Regions from separate parts of the Streptomyces rapamycinicus NRRL 5491 genome, predicted to be linked through region 1. Evidence: riboswitches for the same ligand, from Rfam matches in the RefSeq annotation. Region 1 holds a riboswitch; the other holds the start of a gene.
The links. A riboswitch is a leader RNA that binds a small molecule or an ion and turns the genes downstream of it on or off. The one in region 1 is predicted to bind S-adenosylmethionine.
Positions count from the first base shown of each region.

Region 2: linked by a shared signal. The riboswitch ahead of LIV37_RS36135 (aminotransferase class V-fold PLP-dependent enzyme) and the one ahead of LIV37_RS06395 (glutathione S-transferase C-terminal domain-containing protein) in region 1 are both predicted to bind S-adenosylmethionine.

Region 1 is NZ_CP085193.1:1,555,939-1,563,270, reverse strand. It holds gene LIV37_RS06410 (Mut7-C RNAse domain-containing protein) at 1-278, shown strand, start outside; gene LIV37_RS06405 (hypothetical protein) at 313-486, opposite strand; gene LIV37_RS06400 (LysR family transcriptional regulator) at 560-1,501, shown strand; gene LIV37_RS06395 (glutathione S-transferase C-terminal domain-containing protein) at 1,564-2,409, opposite strand; SAM riboswitch class IV at 2,757-2,903, opposite strand; gene LIV37_RS06390 (PP2C family protein-serine/threonine phosphatase) at 3,029-4,174, opposite strand; gene LIV37_RS06385 (Fpg/Nei family DNA glycosylase) at 4,260-5,048, shown strand; gene LIV37_RS06380 (CU044_5270 family protein) at 5,131-6,108, opposite strand; gene LIV37_RS06375 (RNA polymerase sigma factor) at 6,105-6,701, opposite strand; gene ctaD (aa3-type cytochrome oxidase subunit I) at 6,806-7,332, shown strand, end outside.
Region 2 is NZ_CP085193.1:8,610,932-8,618,263, forward strand. It holds gene trpD (anthranilate phosphoribosyltransferase) at 52-1,125, shown strand; SAM riboswitch class IV at 1,301-1,419, shown strand; gene LIV37_RS36135 (aminotransferase class V-fold PLP-dependent enzyme) at 1,624-3,012, shown strand; gene LIV37_RS36140 (Lrp/AsnC ligand binding domain-containing protein) at 3,705-3,986, opposite strand; gene LIV37_RS36145 (rhomboid family intramembrane serine protease) at 3,983-4,717, opposite strand; gene LIV37_RS36150 (hypothetical protein) at 4,871-5,116, shown strand; gene LIV37_RS36155 (NYN domain-containing protein) at 5,134-6,495, shown strand; gene LIV37_RS36160 (C40 family peptidase) at 6,868-7,332, shown strand, end outside.

The sequences.
Region 1 (7,332 bases):
ACCGCCCGGATGAACAACTGCGCGACGTCCTCGGCCGGTTCACCCCCAGCCTGGCTCCCTGGACCCGCTGCACCGCCTGCAACGGCCCGCTGGAGGACGCCGACAAGGAGTCGGTCCGGGAGGAGCTGCGGCACGGCACCCGGCGTACGTACGACGTCTTCGCTCGCTGCACGGTCTGTGAGCGGGTCTACTGGCGCGGTGCCCACCACGCCCGCCTGGAGGCCATCGTGGCCGGGGCGATGGGCGAGTTCGGCGACGCGCGGGCCGCGCTCTCCTGAGCGCCGGGCCGCGCCACCGCGGCGCCGAGCGGCGCTAACGGCCGCAGCGGGGGCACTGGAAGTCATGTCCGCCCGCGGCGATTCCCTTGCCGCCGGTGCCGTAGGGGACCAGGACCATCTGGAGCCGTCCGCAGGCGCAGCGGCTCCAGACCACGATGCCCTCGCTGGTGGTGTGCCGGGAAACGATGGTGTGCGTGTCGGTGTTCATGGCAGCAGGATGACGCCGGACGACCGTTGAGGTCTATTGCACGTTTTCCGGGTCATGTGTGCAAAATAATTTCATGATTGACCTGCGCCGGCTTCATATGCTCCGGGTGGTGCGCCAACAGGGCACGGTCACCGCGGCCGCCGAGGCCCTGCACCTCACCCCGTCCGCGGTCTCCCACCACATGCGCGAACTCGCGCGCGAGCTCAGGGTCCCGCTCCTGGAGCCGCACGGCCGCGGCGTCCGGCTGACCCCGGCCGGGCGCCTGCTCATCGAGCACGCCGACGCGCTGCTGGCCCGGTGGGAGGAGGCGCAGGCGGAGCTGGAGTCCTACCGGGCGGGCATGACCGGACCGCTGCGCATCGCGGGCTTCACCACCGCGATCAGCGGCCTGATCGCCCCGGCGGCCGGGCGGCTGCGGCGCAGCCACCCCGACCTGCTGGTGCAGGTGCGCGAGTGCGACACCGAGGAGAGCATGGACCTGCTGGTGGCGGGCGAGGTGGATCTCGCGGTCGTGGAACCCATCGAGGGTGGGCCGCCGCCGGATGACGCGCGGTTCGAGCAGACCCCCCTGCTGGAGGAGCCGCACATCATGCTCGTGCCCGCCGACCACCGGCTGGCGGGGGCGGTGTCGGTGCGGCTGGAGGACGCGGCGGCCGAGGACTGGATCGTCGCCGACCCGGGCACCTGCGACCACGCCCAGCGGGTGCGGATGCTGTGCGCGGCGGCCGGGTTCTCACCGCGGATCGTGCACGCCGCCACCCACTGGTCGGCGGTCTGGTCGCTGGTCGGGAACGGGCTGGGCGTGTCGCTCATCCCACGGCTGGCCGAGGGCCCGGCGGGCCAGGAGGTGGCGCGGGTGCCGGTGGCGGGCGAGAACATGCCGACGCGGCGGATCCTCACCTGCGTACGCCGGGGCAGCCTGCGGAACCCGCTGATCGACCTCGGGATGGGGGCGCTGGCAGAGGCGGTGCGCCACCACCAGAGCCTGGACGACTGGCCCCGAGCCGCCGCCTGACGGCTCGCCATGACGTCCTCTCAGGACACCTGGACGTCCTCTCCGGGCACCTCGGCGCCCGCTCAGGACATCTCGTCCTGGAGGGCCTCCGGAAGCGTGGTGTGGAAGGCCGGGTGGGCGTGCAGCCGCCGTACATAGGCGCGCAGCTGCCCATGGCGGGAGACCCGGTCGGCCGCGTCGGCGTCCAGGAGGAGCCGGTGCTCGGTGTCCAGCTGTACCAGGGCCACCCACAGGTCCACATCGGCGGCGGTCAGCTCCTCGCCCAGGGCGTACGGCGCGGCCGTCAGCCCGCGGTCGAACCGGCCGAGGGCGGTCAGCAGCCGCTCCAGCGCCGCCTCCCGGCACTCCACCCCGGCTGCCGTCCCCGCCTGCCGGGCGGCGTGGATGATGTCCGCGTCGATGAGGTCCCGGAGGGCGTCGATGTCGGTAGCGAGGGCCGCCGGGCGCAGCGCGGGGCCTCCGGTTCCGTGGTCGTCGCTCAGATGGCCGGCGAGGTCGCGCAGGATGTCGGGCGTGTGATTGCTGACGACACGTCCGGTCCAGCGGTCGCACAGCGCGGGCGCGTCCACCGGTCCGCCGTAGCGGTGCCAGGTGGCCTCGTAGGCCCCGCGCAGCGCGGCGTACGCCTCGGGGGTGTCGTCCGGGAGCCCGACGAGGGTGGTGGCCACGGTGTCCCGCAGCCCGAGCAGATCGAGGGTGATGGAGACGCGCAGTGAGAGCGGACAGCTCGCGGAGAGATAGAGCCGATAGCGATGCGGCACCGGATAGAAGCCACCGGCGAGGTCGACGCCGATGCGGCTGCGGAAGCGGTGCGGTGGCGCGGGCGGGGCGAGTAGGGGTCGGGGCGAGCAGGGGTCGGGGTCGAGAAGAGCGGCAGGACCTGAACTGACCGGAAACGTCTCGGACATGGCTCTCCAAGGCAGTGACGAAAAGCCCCGGCCACCGCCGGTCGGGGCGGCGCCGATGGCGCGACGGAAGGGAAGCCCGCGCGGGGCGCCAGCCGGGACGGTGCCGGGACACACCCGGCCCCCGGCGGCGCGGGACCGCGCTCGGTGACCGTGTCGACTCGAGCCGACTCAGAGAGCTGGACTGGAGGCGCTGCAGATGCGCAGCAGATCGATGTGCAGCCGTCTGGTCAGGAGGTGGAGCCGGCGGAGCGGGGACAACGGACGGGGACGCCGGAGGGCGCCGTCCCCGTGGCTGTCGGTCCTGGGCATCTCCACCGATCCCATCATCGGGGGCTCGCGAGGCAGCGAGACCGCGCTTGTCCCGTCCACGCCGACGGAACCTGGTCGTCACCCGGGGGCACCCCGTCGCGGGAGAAGGGTTGCCTGTCAACGAGCCGGGGCCGATGACCCATCTGAGCGGGGGTTCCGCACGGTGGGCGCTGACAATCGTGACCGTCCCTGACAGTCTCGTCGCGCTCCGCGAGGGCGTCAACCCATGCCGAAGCGGCCAACACCGGCGGACGGTACGGCGGATGTACGGCGCCCTGGCACGACCGGCTCGGCGGGTGGCGCGACCGGCTCAGCGGAACGGCCGGTCCGGGCCGCCGACGTCCCGCTCGATGAGGACCATGGCCGCGTCGTCCGCCAGCCGTCCCTCGGTGTGCTGGACCAGGGCGTGGCGCAGCCCGTCCAGGTACTCGGACGGGGTGGCGCAGTCCAGCGACTCCATGGTCCGGTGCAGCGGAAAGAACTCGTTGTCGTTGTTGCGGGCCTCGACCACCCCGTCGGTGTGCAGCAACAGCCGGTCACCGGGCAGGAACGGAAAGGCCTCGACGCCGATCGCGGGCGGGCGGAGGAACTCCTCGAGGCCGAGCGGCGGCAGCGGGCGCGCCGGGTCCAGGGAGCGCACCTCGCGCCCGCGCATCACCAGGGGCGGCGGATGGCCGCGGTTGATCAGCTGGATCAGCGACTCGTCCGTCACCTGGGCGAGGAGCACGGTGACGAACTGCTCCTCGAGCTCCTGCGGATCCTGCAGCTGGGAGCGGTCAAGCAACTCGTACTCGCGCGCCAGCGCGGCCGCACAGCGGTGCATCACCTCGGCGAGGTCCCGCTCGTAGTGCACCGCCTCCCGGAAGGCGCCCACGACGGCCGCGGCGGACCGCACCGCGGCCAGCCCCTTTCCCCGCACATCGCCGACGATCAGCCGCACTCCGTAGCGGGTGCACATCGCCTCGTAGAGGTCCCCGCCGATCTGCGCACCGCGCTCGGCCGCCAGATAGACGCTGGCGGTGTTGACCACGCCCATCCGGGCGGGCAGCGGCCGCAGCACCACGTTCTGGGACACCTCGGCGATCCGGCGGATATGGGCCAGCTCGCGGTCCCGGCGCACCCGCACCGCGCTGGTCGCCACGCTCGCCACCGCCACCACCAGCAGGGCCAGCAGATTCGTGTACACCTGCGGGGTGTCCCAGGCGTCGTTGTGGATGGCGGTGATCGCGCTGACCACGCCCGCCAGCACCGCCACCCCGACGGTGCCGACCGGCCCCATGGTCACCGCCGCCAGCGCCGGCGCCGGGGAGAGCAGCGGGCCGGTGTAGAGGGTGTGCGCGGGGGAGAGCTCGATGCTGAGTACCGCGGCCAGGACCAGGAACGGCAGACACCGTGTGATCGCGAACAGCGTCTGGCTGCGACCGCTCACCCCCGGGGCGGCGCGCATGAATCGCATAATTGGGTACTTTATCCGATGAAGACCCCCGAACGGGGGTGGTCTCCACAACGCGCTACGGAAGCCCCGGGCGTAGCCTGACGCTATGCCCGAGCTTCCGGACGTCGAGGGGTTCCGGCGGACGCTCGCCTCCTGCGCCCAGGGCCACCGCGTAGAGCGGGCGGAGGTGGCCGATCCGGGGGTGCTGCACGGGGTGACCGCGCAGCGGCTGAAGCGCGACCTCAAGGGCCGCCGCTTCGCGGCACCGCGCCGCCACGGCAAGTGGCTGATCGCCCCCACCGACGGGCCCACCGTCGTGCTCCACTTCGGGATGACCGGGCGGCTGGTCTGCGGGGCGGACTCCGAACCGGCCGGCCGGTTCCAGCGCGTCGCCTTCGACCTCGACGACGGCCACCGCCTCGGCTACGAGGACCAGCGCAAACTCCAGGGCATCTGGCTCGCCGCCACCGACGACGACATCGACCGGATCATCGGCGACCAGGGCCCGGACGCGCTCTCGCTGAGCCGGGCCGATCTGGACCGGCTGCTGGAAGGGCGGCGCGGACGCGTCAAGGCCACCCTGACCGACCAGGCCGTGATCGCCGGACTCGGCAATCTGCTCGGCGACGAGATCCTGTGGCACGCCCGGATCCATCCGCGGCGGCCGGTGAACGCGCTGACCGACGACGAGCGCGATGAGCTGCACAGCGCGCTGCGCGAGGTGCTGCGCGCCTCGGTACGGGCGGGGCGGGTGCCGGACGACCCGGACTGGCTCACCGGGCGGCGCGACGATCCGGATCCGCACTGCCCCCGCTGCGGCAATCCGCTGCGCCGCGGCCGGATCTCCGGGCGGACCAGCCTGTGGTGCCCCCACTGCCAGCGTGAGGACCCCTGACGGCCGACCGGGCCACCGGTACCCCGGCCGCGTCCCTCCTGCCCGCGTCCCTCCTGCCCGTCCCTCCCGCCGTGGCCGGTGGTCAGGAGATGTAGGCCGTGTAGGACATCACGTCGCCCGCTTTCACCCGGTACTCGGGATCGTCCTGGGAGAAGGTCTCCTCGATGTCCAGCACCCCGCCGTCGTCCGGGTCGAGGACGATCAGGTAGCGGGCCCCGGGGGTGCTGGTGAACCGGAACCCCTGCCCCTCCCGGCCGAGCCGGTCGGTGACCCTGCCCGCCGGGCGAAGCCCCTCGATCCCGGAGAGCAGCGTGACGATGTCCGCCCTGTGGCGCGGACCCGGGGTCCACACCGAGCGGAAGGACCCGATGGCCGAGAGCAGCTCTTCCGGGTCACGGTCGGCGCCCGGGGACCAGACGGCGAGATACTCGCGCAGTGCGGAGGCACCGGCCGGGGGATCCTCGAAGTAGCTCTGGTTGGCGCCGTTGATACCGGGGGGATAGCGCACCTCGCTCAGCACCTTGCCCTCGTGGACGGTGCGCGGCGGCGGACCGTCCTCGATCACCGGGCGGCCCGGATGGCGCGGATCGGTGGCCACCTCCAGCGTGAAACCGCTGCCGTCCGCGTTCCACTTGGTCAGCGACTCCCGGGGCAGCGTCACCGGGTCCTCGCCCGACTTCATGCTCAGCGCCCAGCTCTGGACATGGCTGCCCCGCTCGCTCTTCCCCGGGGACTCCGCGGCCGCCGTCCGCGCCCGTCGGACGATCTCGGCGAGCGATACGTCCGCCCGGGAGGCGTGCGCCACCAGCGGCACTGGTCTGGACGCGGCCACCGCGGAGGAAGGGGTGCCCGAGACGGTCAGCGCGAGGGCGAGGACCGTCGCGGCCGCCACGGCCTCCAGGCTCCAGATCACGCGTCGGACGGTCCGGCGCCCCCGGTCCCGGGACGGCAGCCGCCGCAGCAGCAGCTCGGCGCGCGCGTCCAGCGGCCGGTCCCGCCAGGGGCCGGTGCCGGCGGACACGGGGTTGGCCTCGCGGAGCAGATCCAGTTCGTCGGTCATGCGTGTCCATCCTCGTGGGCCTTGCCGGCCCCGTCAGCGCTACGGGCCTTGTCGCCCTTGCCGCTCGTGCACCCCGCTGAGACCCGGTCGTCCCGGCGCAGGGTCTCTATCTGCTCCCGAAGCCGCCGCCGTGCCCGGTGCAGCCGCATCGCCGCGGCGGACCGGCCGCACCCCAGCACGGTGCCGAGCTCTTCGACGGTCAGCTCCTCCCATGTCGTCAGCCGCAGCACCTCCTGGTCGGCCTCGGCGAGCCGGGACAGCGCCTCCAGCACCCAGGAGCCCGGCCGCTCCGCGTCCGGGCTCGCCACGGTGCGCCCATCGCGCGTCACCTCGTGATGGCCCAGCTTGGCCAGCAGTCTGCGGTAACGGCCCTTGCCGCGCACGGCGTTGGCCAGACAGTGCCGGGCCACCCCGTACAGCCACGGCAGGGGTGACTCGGGCAGTTCGGCCCGGCGCCGCCAGGCCACCGAGAACACCTCGGCGACCACTTCCTCGACCTCCCATGCCTGGCCGTCCAGCCGCCGTGCCACGAAACGGCTGACCGCCCAGTAATGCTCACGGTAGGCGTCGTCGAAGGCGTCGTCGGTGCTCATGATCCGAAGGTGTCCGGCACGCCTCAGATCATCACACCCCGGAGCGGGAAATCTTGACCGGCCGTCGGAGTGACGATCCACGGGGTGCCGGACACCTTTGGATCATGAGGAACAACACCGTTGTCGCGGCGGCGCCTGCCGCCCCGCCGTCGCGCCGCCCCGGGCCGGGGGCCACGGCCGTGAAATGGCTGACCACCACCGATCACAAGACGATCGGCACGCTCTACCTGATCACCTCGTTCGCCTTCTTCTGCATCGGCGGGGTGATGGCGCTGCTGATGCGCGCCGAACTGGCCCGGCCGGGCATCCAGATCATGTCGAACGAGCAGTTCAACCAGGCGTTCACCATGCATGGCACGATCATGCTGCTGATGTTCGCCACCCCGCTGTTCGCCGGGTTCGCCAACTGGATCATGCCGCTGCAGATCGGTGCGCCCGATGTGGCGTTCCCGCGGCTGAACATGCTGGCGTACTGGCTGTATCTCTTCGGTTCGCTGATCGCGGTGGGCGGGTTCCTGACTCCGCAGGGCGCGGCCGACTTCGGCTGGTTCGCCTACTCACCGCTGTCGGACGCGGTCCGCTCGCCGGGTGTCGGCGCGGACATGTGGATCATGGGTCTGGCCCTGTCCGG
Region 2 (7,332 bases), 7.1 Mb from region 1:
GAAGTGCGCGGACCCCTTCCCTGCCCACCCCCACGGATCCAGGAGCGGACCATGGACGTTGTGACCCCCGCCGGAGGCGACAGCACCGCGACGGCCCGCACCTGGCCGGACGTACTGAGCTCGCTGATCGCCGGCCGGGACCTCGATGCCGACGACACCGCCTGGGCCATGGACCGGATCATGCGGGGCGAGGCCACCGACGCCCAGATCGCCGGTTTCGCGATCGCGCTGCGTGCCAAGGGCGAGACGGTCTCCGAGGTGGCCGGTCTGGTGCGGGCCATGTACGAGCACGCCCGGGTGATCGAGGTGCCCGGGGCGACCGTGGACATCGTGGGCACCGGCGGCGACCGCGCCAGGACCGTCAACATCTCCACCATGTCCGCGCTGGTCGTCGCCGGTACCGGCGCACGGGTGGTCAAGCACGGCAACCGCGCCGCGTCCTCCGCCAGCGGCGCCTCCGACGTGCTGGAGAAGCTCGGCGTCAACCTGGACATCACCCCCGAGCGGGTGGTCGAGGTCGCCGAGGAGGCCGGGATCACCTTCTGCTTCGCGGTGAAGTTCCACCCCTCGCTGCGGCATGTCGCCTCGGCCCGCCGCGAACTGGGCGTCGCCACCCCGTTCAACCTGCTCGGCCCGCTGACCAACCCGGCGAAGGTCACCTGCCAGGCGACCGGGGTCGCCGACGCCCGTATGGCGCCCATCATCGCAGGGGTGCTGGCCGAGCGGGGCTCCTCCGCGCTGGTCGTCCGGGGCGACGACGGGCTGGACGAACTCACCGTGACCACGACCTCCCAGGTGTGGGAGGTCCGGGACGGCGCCGTGCGCCAGGAGACGTTCGACCCCCGGGACGTGGGCGTCGAACGGGCCCCCGTGGAGGCCCTGCGCGGCGCGGACGCCTCGTACAACGCCGATGTGGCACGTCGGCTGCTGGCGGGCGAGCGGGGCCCGGTCCGGGACGCGGTGCTGCTGAACTCGGCGGCGGCGCTGGTGGCGCTCGAACCGGACCCGGGGGACAAGCCCCTGACGGACCGGATCGGGGCGGGTGCGGCGCGGGCCGCCGAGTCGATCGACTCGGGCGCGGCGCGCGACGTCCTGGAGCGGTGGGTCCGGGCCACCCACGCCTAGGCGGTCCGGCGGGTCTTGGCGGCTGGGGCTCCGCCCCTTGACCCCTGGGGTTCTGAGGTCTGGCAGCCCTTGCCACGCCGGACGCCCCTGCGCGGGCCCCTTACGGTGCCCATGGTCTGTCCGGGATGCGGACAGACCATGGGCACCGGCGTCTGACATGGCATACTCCTGCCCAGGTCACGAGCGACAGCGACTACGGCCCCGGCCCGCTGTCCGGCAACCCTCCGTCCGTGGCGGGGTGCCCCGGGTGATGACCAGGCCGCCAGGCAGCGAGGCCGGCGGCAAGCGCGGACCCCTCGCACTAGGGGTCCTGGTGGTCGAGGGAGTTCTTCCGTGATGCAGCGAATGCGCTAGGGCCGAGCGGCCCGTCTCTCCTCCATGTGCTCCGCGCGGTGCGGCCGTGCGTCGAGCGATTTCCCGCGCCCTTTTTCGGCCGGCTCGCCGCCGCCGTTTCCGTGCGCGTCACGCATTCCTTCGACCCCCTCGGGAGACTTCGCCATGTCCGCGCGCCCCGCTGCCACCACCGCCACCTCTTCCTCTTCCGCCACCGCCTGTGAGCCGCTGCCCGTGCTGGGCGACGATGTCCTGGTCCCCCTGGTCACCGGCGGTGAGGTGAGCTACGCGGCGCTCGACTACGCCGCCAGCGCCCCCGCGCTGCGGCGGGTCTGGGACGACATCGCCGCGTACGCGCCCTACTACGGCAGCGTGCACCGCGGGGCGGGCTACCTCTCGCAGCTGTCCACCGACCTCTTCGAGAACAGCCGTAAGGACGTCGCCGCCTTCCTGGGCTGCCGCGAGGACGACCAGGTCGTCTTCACCCGCTCCACCACCGATTCGCTCAACCTCCTGGCCGCCGTGGCGCCCCTGGGCACCGAGGTCTTCGTCTTCGAGACCGAGCACCACGCCTCGCTGCTGCCGTGGGAGCAGCGGGAGGACATCACCGTCCGCTACCTCAGCGCCCCGCGCTCCCCGCGGCAGGCGGTGCAGACGCTGGAGAAGGCGCTCGCGGGGCGCGCCGGGGGCCCGGCGCTGGTGTGCGTGACCGGCGCGTCCAATGTGACCGGCGAACTGTGGCCGGTGCGGGAGCTGGCAGAGGCCGCGCACGCCCACGGCGCCCGTATCGTCCTGGACGCCGCGCAGCTGGCCCCGCACCATCCCGTGGACATCGCCGGGGCGGACGTCGACTGGGTGGCCTTCTCCGGACACAAGCTGTACGCGCCCTTCGGGGCCGGAGTGCTGGCCGGGCGGGCGGACTGGCTGCGCGAGGCCCGGCCGTATCTCGCGGGCGGCGGCGCCAGCCGTAAGGTCACCCGCAGGGACGACGGCGGCGTCGACGTCGAGTGGCACACCACCGCCGCCCGGCACGAGGCGGGCTCGCCGAACGTCATCGGCGTCTACGCGATCGCGTCGGCCTGCAAGGCGCTGACCGAGGCCGGTTTCGAGGGCCTGGTCGCCCGTGAGCGGCAGCTGATCGAGAAGGTGCGGACGGGGCTCGCCGAGGTGCCCGAGGTGCGGGTGCTCTCGCTGTTCGGCGACGACGCGCCCCGGGTCGGCGTGCTGTCGTTCGTGGTGGAGGGGTGGAACAGCTCCCACTTCGCGGCGGCGCTCTCCGCGGAGTACGGCATCGGCGTACGCGACGGGCTGTTCTGCGCCCATCCGCTGGTCCGCACCCTGCTGGACAGCGAGCCCGACGAGCCGGGCGAGTGCGGCGCGCCCGAGGCCGCGCCGGGGGAGCGGTCGCTGAACGCGATCCGGGTCAGCTTCGGGGCGGGCACGCCCGACGAGCATGTGGAGCGTTTCGTGGGCGCCGTGAAGGAACTGGTGCGCGACGGCGCCCGCTGGAACTACCGCACTGAGGACGGCCGCTGCGTCCCGGACCGCGGCTGAGCCCGTTTGGCCCAGCAGCCCGGCGCGCGCCGGGCCCTGCCGGGGCCCTTTCCCCTCCCTGCCCCTCCTCGCAACCAGGGGCTCCGCCCCTGGACCCCAGGAGACCGACGAGCCGACCGCCGCCGCCGTGAACACCTGCACCGGCGAGCCGGTCGCGGGTGGCGCGGCGGATGACCGGGCGCGTCCGGGCGTCCGGCCGGGGTCTGGGGCGGAGTCCCGGTCTCGCTTCGTTCCTGGACCCGGGGGTCGATGAGCCGACCGCGGCCGCGATCAGCTGACCGGCCAGGGTGCCGACCGCGTCACCTGTGAGGCGGTGGTCGAGTGGCCGGCCGGTGAGCGGGGCCAGGGGGTCCGTGGGGCGGGTAGTGAGGGCGTGAATACCTGCACCGGCGGGCTGGCCGCGTCGCCGCGCCGACGCGGCGGATGACTGGGCGGACGCCCGCGCGCTTCCGGGTTGTCCGGCCGGGGTCTGGGGGAGCGCCGGTTTCGCGTCGCCCCTGGGTTTCGGGGGTGACGAGGCGGCCGTCGTCGTGAGCGCTTGCGGCGGTGGGTTGATCGCGGTCGGCGGGCCGACGGGGCGGATGGCCGGGCGGGCCTTCGCGCGCGTCCGGGGTCTGGGGTGGAACCCCAGTTGCGGGAAGGGGCGGGAGGGGAATGGCCCGCCGCAGGCGTCACGAGCCGCCAGACACCCTCTAGCCGTCCAGGCCGATCGCGAACGCCGCCTCCAGGTCGTGCTGCGAGTACGTCCGGAAGGCGATGTGGGTCTCGGTCGAGGCGACCCCCGGCAGCTTGCTGATCTGGCCCGTGATGATGTCCGCGAGGTCGTCGTGCCGTGCCACCCGCACCATCGCGATCAGATCGTGCGCGCCGGTGACCGAGTAGACCTCGCTCACACCCTCCAGCGCGGCGATCTTCTCGGCGGTCTCCGGGATCTGGTCCACGTTGGTCTTGATGAGCACGATCGAAGTGATCACGGCTGGCTTTCTCCCTCACTGGGCCTGGCTGCGCCGCCCACTCTAGCCGTCCGCCCGAACCGGGCCCACGCGTAGAGAAAGCCGAGCGTGAAGCCCACGAGATGGGCGAGATAGGCGACGCCGGGGCGGTCGTCGGCCTGCCGGGCGGCCAGCCACTGGAGGGCCACCCAGAAGATCAGCACGGCCCAGGCCGGAAAGCGCAGCGGGAGGAAGAGCAGGAACGGGAAGAGGCTGGTCACCCGGGCGCGGGGGAACAGCCACAGAAAGGCGCCGAGCACCCCGGAGATGGCCCCGGAGGCGCCCACCAGGGACTGGGCCGAGTCGGCGTGCGCGGCGGCGTAGCCGAGGAGTGCCAGATAGCCGGTGGCGAGGTAGAAGACGGCGAACTGGAAACGGCCCATCCGTTCCTCGGTCATCGCGCCGAAGACATAGAGGAACAGCATGTTGCCGAGCAGGTGCAGCCAGTTGCCGTGCACGAACAGCGCGGTCAGCGGCGCGAGCGGCTGATCGGGGTCGCCGCTCCACAGGGCGCTGGGCACCACCCCCCAGCGCTCGAAGTAGGTGGACTGGGCCTCCACCAGCCGCCCGCCCGAGCCATAGCCGGGGTTGAGCCCCGAGGCCGGTCCGAGGACGAAGATCAGGCAGCAGCTGACGATCAGGCCGTACGTCATCCAGGGGCGGCCGGGCCCCGCCATCCAGGGGCGGTGGCGCCCCGACGACGTCTCGATCATGGGCAGATCATTCCGTACCGGGCGCAACCTCCACAGAGCGCCTCGCCGCGCTGCGCCGGGTCGTGGCAGCGGACCGGGCCCGGCGCGGGCCAGGGCTCAGGCCGTAGGGTTACAGGACGCCGCCGACGAGCCGAGAAGCGAGGATCCGCAACCATGGCCGTGCCACTGCCGACCACCCAGACCCGCTGGCGTTGCACACTGTGCGGCAATCTCACCCGGTTCGATGTGACCCGCTCGACCAGAGCCGTGGAGTATGTGCACCTCGACTTGGCGGGGGAACCCAGAGTCGAGGAACGCGAGGTGCTCAGTGAGACCATTGAGTCAGTGCGTTGTCGCTGGTGCAACGCGGTCGACCAGGTAGAACTCGTGGATCGTCCGAGCACCGGCCAGAGCGCCTGAGAACGGAGCGGTGACAGGTGGTGGAGCGGACCGGTGACCCCGGGGCGGCCGGTGACGCCGAGGGCGTCCCCGAGGCGCTGGACCGCCCCCTGCCGGAAGGGGTGCGACGGCGCGTGGTGGCGCTGGTCGCGGACGCCTTCGGCGGTCTGACGGTCACCGAGCTGCCCACCCAGCTGCGGCAGTACGCCCGGTTCACCCCGACCCGCCGCGCCAAGTTCGCGGGCAACGCGATGGCCGCCGCGGTGGAGAGCGACCCCGTCTTCCGGCAGCGGATCGCGGGACGGCTGCGGGAGACCCAACGGGAGCTGGCCGAGGCGATCGAGGGCGGTTCGCCGCCCGCCGCGGCCGATCCGGTGGATGTCGCGGCGGTGGCGTATGTGCTGCGCCCGGTGGGCTGGGTCAAGCTGGTCGAGGCGGCGGGCGAGGAGGCCCAGCGGGCCTCCGCCGAGCGGGCCGGTGAGGAGGCGGCGCGCGAGCTCCAGCGGCTGCGCGACGAGCTCGCCGAGGCCAAGGCGGCCACCCGGCACGAGACGGAGCGGACGCGCACCGAGCTGGAGTCGGCCCGCAAGGAGAACGACGTGCTCCAGCGCAAGCTGCGCAGCGCGCAGAGCGATGTGAAGCGGGGCGCGGCCGCGCTGCGCAAGATCGAGGCGGAGCTGGACTCCGTACGGTCGGAGGCGGCGGCCCGTCAGGCCACCGCGGACAGCGAGGCACGGCGGCTGCGGGCCCGGCTCGCGGAGGCGGAGTCGGCGCTGGAGGCCAGCCGGCGGGCGGTGCGCGAGGGGCGCAGCGTGGAGGACATGCGGCTGCGGCTGCTGCTGGACACGGTGCTGGACGCGGCGCAGGGGCTGCGGCGCGAACTGGCCCTGCCGCCCGCGTCGATGCGCCCGGCGGACACGGTGGACGCCGTGGAGCCGGGGAAGATGACGCCGAAGGACATAGCGACCAGGGCGCTGTCGGAGATGGACCCGGCGCTGCTGGACCAGCTGCTCGCGCTGCCCCAGGCGCATCTGGTGGTGGACGGCTACAACGTCACCAAGACCGGCTATCCCACGATGCCGTTGGAGAAGCAGCGGCTGCGGCTGCTGGGCGGTCTTGCGGTGCTCGCGGCCCAGACGGGCGCGGAGATGACCTGTGTCTTCGACGGGGCGGAGCTGGCCGCTCCGGTGCTGCTCGCGCCGCCGCGCGGGGTGCGGGTGCTGTTCAGCAAGCCGGGTGTGACGGCCGACGAGTTGATCCGGCAGCTGGTGCGGGCCGAGCCGCCGGGCCGTCCGGTGGTGGTGGTGTCCACCGACCGCGAGGTGGCCGACGGGGTGGCGCGCGCCGGAGCGCGCCCCGTGGCATCGGCGTTGCTGCTGAAGCGACTTGCCCGTTCCTGAGCCGTCATGGCCCGGTCGTCCCTCCCTGCGCCCCGGTTGCCCCGTTTCTCCGTTCCACGGCCGAAGTGCCCGAATCACTTCGAATGGCTTCACAAGTCTGACCCGGGGCACTTGTGGTGTCAGCGGAGCGTCATCGACCATCACTGCCTGTACGATATTTGTAAAAGATGCGCTCGCGGACCGACTTTTTTGCCGTCGGGATTTGAACGGATCACGGCGGGGTCACTATCGTCAGCTCGAACCTTCGCGCGGTTGATCACCCATCCGGGGTGACAGCGGAGGTACCGCCGAGTCCGCGCCCTGTCGCGGAGCCGGGGCTTCACAACCCCCCAACTCCCGGTAGGCGGCTGGAGGAAGAAGGAGCTCGCCTTCGTGGCGTCCCACCGTCGACCCAAGCAGCCGAGCCGCACTCGGGTAACCGTCCTCACCGCGACCGCGGCAGCCGCCGTCGCTCTCACGTCCCAGGCCGCCCAGGCCGCTCCGAAGCAGGACAAGAAGGACGTCAAGGAGCAGGTCGACAAGCTCTACGAAGAGGCGGAGCAGGCGACCGAGAAGTACAACGGCGCCAAGGAGAAGCAGCAGAAGCTGGAGAAGCAGGTCGGCGAGCTCCAGGACAAGGTGGCGCGCGGCCAGGAGGACCTCAACAAGCTGCGCAACGGCCTCGGTTCGATGGCCACCGCCCAGTACCGCTCCGGTGGGATCGACCCCTCGGTGCAGCTGCTCCTCTCCTCCGACCCGGACACCTACCTCGAGAAGGCGTCCACCCTCAGCCAGCTGAGCGGCAAGCAGGCCGAGTCCCTGCGGAAGATCGCCGACAAGCAGCGCACCCTCAAGCAG